2 regions of the Peribacillus sp. N1 genome follow, and region 2 is predicted to be linked to the other one. Evidence: riboswitches for the same ligand, from Rfam matches in the RefSeq annotation. Region 2 holds a riboswitch; the other holds the start of a gene.

Region 1 (3,809 bases), on a different contig from region 2:
CTCGCGAGTTGGGTTCCCGCTTCTGCTGTAGTCATATTTGCCGAATTGATCGATATCCGATTGATGGAACGTCGATGCATGCTGAATGGGGACGCTCACACCGCCCGTTGCCGGATCGAATTTATGTTGATTATGAAGTAATTTCGTTTCAAAGCTAAAATCATGACCTGTCATCGTAGTGCCTCCCTTTTTACATGTGCGAATGCTTGCTGCAGGTCGCCAATCAAATCATCGCTATCCTCGATGCCAACGGAGAAGCGAAGCAGGCGATTACAAACCCCATTTGCCGTTCTGACTTCAAGCGGTATATCGGCATGTGTTTGTGTGGCAGGATAGGTGATGAAGCTTTCAACCCCTCCAAGGCTTTCTGCAAAGGAAATTAATGAGAGCGATTGTAAAAATGGGTTGACCGCCGCTTCATCAATGATGCGGAAAGAAATCATGCCGCCTCTGCCGGGATACAATACATCAGTGACACAATCATGCTCCGATAAGTAATCTACAAGTATCTTAGCATTCTTTTCATGACGCTCCATCCGCAATGCCAGGGTTTTCATTCCGCGCATCAACAGCCAAGAATCAAATGGGCTCAAGACAGCTCCAGTACCATTATGATGGAAGGCAAGTGCATCACATAATTCAGCGCCGCTAGCAACGATCAGTCCCGCGAGCACATCATTATGACCACCGAGATACTTGGTTGCACTATGAATCACAATATCCGCTCCAAGCACGATGGGTTGTTGAATAAGAGGCGTGTAAAAAGTGTTATCAACGATTAACAATAAATTATATCGTTTGGCCAATGCCGCAACGGCGCTAATGTCCGTTTGCTGCATAAGGGGGTTAGTGGGAGTTTCGATGAAGATGGCTTTCGTGTGAGGAGTGATGGCTTTTTCGATATCCTCCAAACAACAAGTGTTTACATAGTCACACTGCAATCCCCATTTTTTAAAACCTTGTTCTAACAGACGATATGTACCGCCATAAAGATCTTCGCTGACAATCCATGCATCCCCGGATTTAAAAAGGGCAAGAATAGTGGAGATGGCGGCCATTCCTGAACTGCAGGCATAACCTTGGTCTCCTTTTTCCAGATCGGCGATGGATCGCTCCAATAGCTGGCGTGTAGGGTTACCAGTCCTTGTGTAGTCGAATCCCGTCGATTGGCCAATTCCTTCGTGACGAAAAGCTGTTGAAAAGTATACCGGCGGATTGACTGTTCCTGTCGCCGTTTCGCTGCGATTTCCTAATTGAGCAAGATATGTTTCAGATTTGTACATGGTTTTCACTGCTCCTTTGAGTTATATAAAATAAAAAAAAGTCTTCTTTAAGAAGAAGACTTTGATTAAGTAGGGACGAGTCATTCTTCTTATCTTCCAAGTTCACAAACTTGTGGAATTAGCACCTTTTCATTGGTTTGAAACAAATGAAGGTTGCTGAGGTGTCATCGGGCCATTCCCTCTACCTCTCTCGATAAGAGTTTAGATTATTCAATTTCTTTTGAATTTACTATATATACAAAATACTGTCAAGGACATTTTGGGAGTGATAATGCTTTGATGTTCATGACCAGGTCAATTGGAGCCTAGCGGTGTCTACACTTTATGTGTCTAAAAAGAATAATTGAATTTTCATATAAACATGAATGGAACTTGGATTTTTCAGAAAACATGGAAAGGGTCAGCGGGATATTTTTGCTTTAAAATAATAAAGTTTGTACAATGTATGGAGAGAAAGAATAATCCGACATTATTCATTTCATATGCAAAAGGTCTTCAATGAATAGTGCAAACATAGGAGGAGAACACATGGAATACAGAATCGAACGAGATACGATGGGTGAAGTGAAAGTTCCTGCTGATAAATATTGGGGAGCACAAACTGAGAGAAGCCGTAACAATTTCAAAATAGGTAACGAAAAAATGCCGATTGAATTAGTTCGTGCATTTGCATACGTTAAACAAGCTGCGGCAAAGGTGAACTATGATCTTGGTGATCTTTCCGAAGTTAAAAAGAATGCCATCGTCAAGATTTGCGGGGAAATCCTTGAAGGTACGCTTGATGAACATTTCCCGCTTGTAGTTTGGCAAACGGGAAGCGGCACGCAAAGTAATATGAACGTGAACGAAGTGGTCGCTAACAAAGGGAATGAGTGGTTAAAAGAAAATGGTGAATCTGAAACCCTTCACCCGAATGATGATGTTAACAAGGCGCAAAGCTCAAATGATACTTTCCCGACCGCCATGCATATTGCAGCCTTTATGGAAGTCGCTGAAAAATTGGTCCCTGCCATCAAAGCCCTTCGTGATACATTCGATACAAAAGAAAAAGAATTTTGGGATGTAGTGAAAATTGGCCGGACACATCTTCAAGATGCTACTCCATTAACATTAGGACAAGAAATTTCCGGTTGGAAAGCGATGCTCGATAAGGATCTAGCGATGATTGAAGAAAGCAGCCAAAAATTATTGAACCTTGCTCTAGGCGGAACGGCTGTAGGAACCGGAATCAATACAAAAAAAGAATTCCCGGGACTCTCTGCCAAACAAATTGCAGCAGATACAGGATACCCTTTTGTCACATCTGATAATAAGTTCCATGCATTGACTAGCCATAACGAAATCGTCTACGCACACGGTGCTTTGAAAGCATTGGCGGCGGATTTAATGAAAATTGCGAACGATGTCAGATGGCTTGCAAGTGGACCAAGAAGCGGAATCGGCGAAATAGCCATTCCGGAAAACGAACCGGGCAGCTCCATCATGCCAGGTAAAGTCAATCCAACACAAAGTGAAGCGCTTACCATGATTGCAACACAAATCGTTGGTAACGATGCTACAATTGGCTTTGCAGCAAGTCAAGGTAACTTTGAATTGAATGTATTCAAACCAGTCATCATCTATAACTTCCTGCAGACGGTCAAATTATTGACGGAAGGCATTCATTCATTCAACGACAATTGTGCGGTAGGCATCACTGCAAATGAAGATAAAATCAAAGAAAATGTAGAACGTTCCCTTATGTTGGTGACAGCATTGAACCCGCATATCGGTTATGAAAAAGCAGCCAAGATCGCCAAAACGGCATTCAAGGACAACTCTACGTTAAAAGAAGCGGCGTTGAAATTGGAGTTCCTGACGGAAGATGAATTCAAAGCATGGGTCGATCCTGCAAACATGGTTAATAAATAATTAGTAGTGCCCTCCCTCTGGTATTAGGGAGGGTGTTTCCATGTGTTAAAATAATGGAATCTACAAATACTGAAATCATAAGTATCGGGAACAGGAGGAAAAACAATGTCTATATGCCCGCTTTGCAACGGTCTGAGAAAAATTCATGTGAAATGCCCGGAATGCGGCAGTGATCTTGAGGATAAAGGGAAATTCATGGACTACGCGGATGATTACAGTGCTTACATGGATATCGACATACTTAAAGAAAACGACGGATACCCTCAATCCCTTCAAAAAGGCCAATGCCCGCATCTCATGAAATGCCCGGAATGCGGACATGATGAAGTGGTATTGGTCCAGGAATGAATTTGAATAAACGTAAAAAGACCCATTATGAATGGGTCTTTTTACGTTTAATTGGCAGATAACTTCATGCTTTCCTGCATCTGTTCATCTTCTTCAACTAAAATGCGATGTTCAGTCCCTTTATCAAAAAAGTGTGCTTTATTCATGTCGAGGGCAAGATCGATCTTTTCCCCTGCCTGAATAATATTCTTGGCATCGACCCGTGCAACGAAGTCCTGCCCCTCTAATGTGGAGTAGAGCATAATCTCCGCGCCCATGAGTTCGGCT
Region 2 (3,809 bases):
AGATGATGAAAGGAACCGACCGCAATATATTGATGATCGGGTTCAATACATTAAAGACCCATTTATTCTCCAGGATATGGCCCTTTCTTGTAATGACAAGCAGGATACCAAGCGGAAGACCAATCAATCCGGAAAATACCAATGAGATGGCTACCATATAAAGTGTGTCACCGAAAGCTGTCGACAGCTGATCTGCCGTTATTTCCATTCCCCAAAGCGTATTACCCATTTATCTGCACCTCCTGGACGAGAATCCCCTCATCTTTAATATACTGATAAGCCTTGTCCACCTCATTTTTATTCCCGGTCACTTCGATGATCAAATTCCCGAAAGGCGTTTCCTGAATTTCAGAAATATTGGCTGATAAAACACTTAAATGAACATCATATTTCTTCGAGATGGTTGAAAGCAAAGGAGTACCCGAAGTAGTCCCAATAAAATTAATTTTCCAAATAATCGGGATATGGGACCCTATGCTTTTTAGGAAACTTTGTGGAATTTCGTCATGTATGACCGTTCTCACGAAGTTTTTTGCAATATCCGTTTGCGGCTTCGCAAAAACTTCGAAAACCGAACCTTGTTCAACGACGCATCCGCCCTCCATGACCGCTACCTTATTGCAAATTTCCCGAATGACAGACATCTCATGAGTGATTAGCAGAATGGTAATATTGTATTCTTTATTGATTTTCTTTAAGAGCTGCAGAACAGCACTCGTTGTTTGCGGATCCAATGCCGAGGTAGCTTCATCACACAATAAGATCGATGGATTGGTAGCCAATGCTCTCGCAATGCCGATCCGCTGCTTTTGACCGCCGGATAATTGTTCCGGATAACTCTTTGCTTTGCTCGATAAGCCAACGAACTCCAACAGCTCGCCTACCCGCTTTTTGATTTCTTTACCAGGGGTTCCCGATAAAATCAGCGGCATGGCGATATTATCAAAAACGGTCTTTGAGTTTAGCAAATTGAAATGCTGAAAGATCATCCCGATTTTTTTCTTTTCTGCCCGCAATTCCTTCGCGCTCAATTTGGTTAAATCCTTGCCCCCAACAATCACCGAACCATCTGAAGGATGTTCAAGCAAATTGACCAACCTGATCAACGTACTCTTCCCGGCCCCGCTATAACCGACTACACCGAATATATCCCCCTTTTCCACTGTCAAATTAATGCCCTTCAAAGCCTCGACAGTCTGTTTCTTTGTTTGATATACCTTTTTAACATTTTGAAACTCAATCATCCAATCTCCCCCCATGTTGTTTATTTGTACGAATTCATTATCCAGAGAGAAGAGCTTTGCAACGCTTCATAATGATAGGGTTAAATTCGAAACTCACGAGTAAATCTGCGAAACTCATGAGTAATTGCACCAAATTTCCTAATAACCATATACATTTTGAATAAACAAAAGAGGCCTCTTCCGTCATCAGACAGAAGAGGCCTCTTTAGACATAAAAAAGAGTAAACTCTTAAATTAATTATCTAAGAAAAGCTCCTTCTTATCTTTCAAACTTTCGTCCGTTGGAATTAGCACAGTATTTTTACAAAAGTAAAAACCCGCTGCCGAGGTATCATAGGGCCAAGTCCCTCCACATCTCTTGATAAGAATTAACGTTATATTTAATTATGTCCTTCACTATATATTCTAATTTCTCTAAAGTCAACCCTATTTTTCATCGGTTAAAATATTTTCACAGTATAGTGATTGACGCCTTTTAATTATATTAATATAGTTAAATTTTATATTCTATAATGATTTGCTCATTCTCCATACTGGGTATATTTCATTTTCTTCCCTTATCTTCATCATGCCTGAATTCTTATATAAGTGAATCGCCCTCTTGATTATCCGGAGAAACCCTTAAATGATATTCGGATACATTAAATCGCCCGAAAAAGTTTTCTGCATAGCGAACCAATTCCTTGCCAAGGCCTTTACTGCGGTATCCGGGAATAAGATAAAATAGATCTACATAGCCGATCTCAGTTCCTTCATACGCCCGAATTCGAAGTTCCATTTGCCCAATCGGTACTTGGTCCTTTTCAATGATCACCTGTCCCCCCGGGAATTTGCGGACCCTTTCTTCCATTCGTTGCAGATATGTATTTTCATCTCCAAAACCTGCCTCAGATCCAAAACTTACAACAAAGGAATCTTTCCTGAATTTAACGATAATATCTTTATCTTTGTCCGTATCAATGGTACGAAAGATCAACTTCATCCTCTCCTGTCATTTTAGTGAAATAGTTTTCAAGCAAAAAAAAAACATTTCACTTACGGTCTTCATGATATTTCATTATTTACTTTTCAAGCGTCTTATTTCATTTTCTCTGAAAGGATTTTTCCTTAATCCCTATAGGAATGGTCATAATATTAAATTAAAAACAAATGCAATATTGTTTGGTGAGTTCTAGTAATGGGGATTGGATTGGCACAAACAAATCTATTTAATTTTCGAGTCTAACTTTGCAGGGTAACCCTAAGTGAATGAATGTTCGAGAGGAATTTGTTTATTAAGCTCTAACTCAACTTTTTCCCAAGCATCCTTTTTCCCTTTCATTTACATTCCAATTATAATAGGTAAGTGGAATACATTTACATGATTATCCATTATAAAAATCATTGGAGGTATTGAAGATGAAAGTTGTTGCAATAGTGGGAAGTATCCGTAAAGAGTCTTACAACCTTAAGCTTGCCAAATATATTCAATCTAGATATCAAGATCGGTTCGATCTCGAAATATTGAACATTCGGGAATTACCTTTTTATGATCAAGATATTGAAAATGACCCTCCATCAGTTGTAAAAGAATTTAAAAGCAAAGTGGCCGAAGCAGATGCAGTTTTGTGGGTAACTCCTGAATACAACGGTACGATTCCAGGTGTATTGGGCAATGCAATCGATTGGTTATCACGTGTCGATAAAGTCTTAATCGGCAAACCATCATGGATCATGGGTGCTTCAATGGGGCAATTAGGAACGGTTAAAGCTCAATTGCATTTGCGTGAAATCTTATTCGCAATAGGCATCGCCTCCCCACTCCTTCCAGGGAATGAAGTATATGTTGGTGCAGTGCATGACAAAATCGATAACGAAGGCAGGCTTACACATGAGTCGACTGTCCAGTTTATCGATACGGTCGTGGATAATTTCATTAGCTGGTATAATCATCATACTCGTTAATGATTTAAAAAAGACTCCCAGCCGGTTTGAGCCTGCTGGGAGTCTTTTTGCATCATTAAACAAAATTCATCCTCTTCCCGCCTGGAATGCAGGGTATTTCGTCATTCCTCCGTCAGCGAATAGAGTGATGCCCGTTACATAACTGGACTCTGAAGATGCCAGCCATGCAGCAACCGCAGCAATTTCTTCAGGCTTTCCGATATACCCCATCGGAATCATGCTTTCAAGATCCTTTTTCTTTTCGGGATCTTCAAGCTTGTCGGCATTAATTGGCGTGGCGATGGCTCCAGGACCAATGCTGTTCACACGGATTCCCTTTGGTGCATATTCAAGTGCCAGTGTCTCCGTAAGCAGCTTCACCCCGCCCTTGCTTGCAGCATAATGAACGAATAAAGGCCAGGGAATCATCTCATGTACACTGGACATGTTTATAACATTCCCTTTAATGTCGTTCTCGACAAAATACTTGATAGCTTCACGGCAGCCCAAGAAATTTCCCGTTAAGTTGGTATTGATTACCCTATTCCAGTCGCTTAACGGCATCTCGTGAGACGGAACCGGATTTTCAATTCCTGCATTATTGATGAATATATCGAGTTTCCCGAAATTCTTTATCGCTGA

What was found. A riboswitch is a leader RNA that binds a small molecule or an ion and turns the genes downstream of it on or off. The one in region 2 is predicted to bind S-adenosylmethionine.
Region 1: linked by a shared signal. The riboswitch ahead of ACYP5M_RS19325 (methionine biosynthesis PLP-dependent protein) and the one ahead of ACYP5M_RS12740 (methionine ABC transporter ATP-binding protein) in region 2 are both predicted to bind S-adenosylmethionine.

The regions. Positions count from the first base shown of each region.
Region 1 covers NZ_BAAHZO010000005.1:164,573-168,381, reverse strand. The annotation lists gene metC (cystathionine beta-lyase) at 1-174, opposite strand, end outside; gene ACYP5M_RS19325 (methionine biosynthesis PLP-dependent protein) at 171-1,283, opposite strand; SAM riboswitch class I at 1,370-1,483, opposite strand; gene fumC (class II fumarate hydratase) at 1,812-3,194, shown strand; gene ACYP5M_RS19315 (hypothetical protein) at 3,300-3,542, shown strand; gene ACYP5M_RS19310 (ABC transporter ATP-binding protein) at 3,590-3,809, opposite strand, start outside.
Region 2 covers NZ_BAAHZO010000002.1:868,530-872,338, forward strand. The annotation lists gene ACYP5M_RS12735 (methionine ABC transporter permease) at 1-208, opposite strand, end outside; gene ACYP5M_RS12740 (methionine ABC transporter ATP-binding protein) at 222-1,244, opposite strand; SAM riboswitch class I at 1,501-1,612, opposite strand; gene ACYP5M_RS12745 (GNAT family N-acetyltransferase) at 1,825-2,220, opposite strand; gene ACYP5M_RS12750 (NADPH-dependent FMN reductase) at 2,643-3,188, shown strand; gene ACYP5M_RS12755 (SDR family oxidoreductase) at 3,255-3,809, opposite strand, start outside.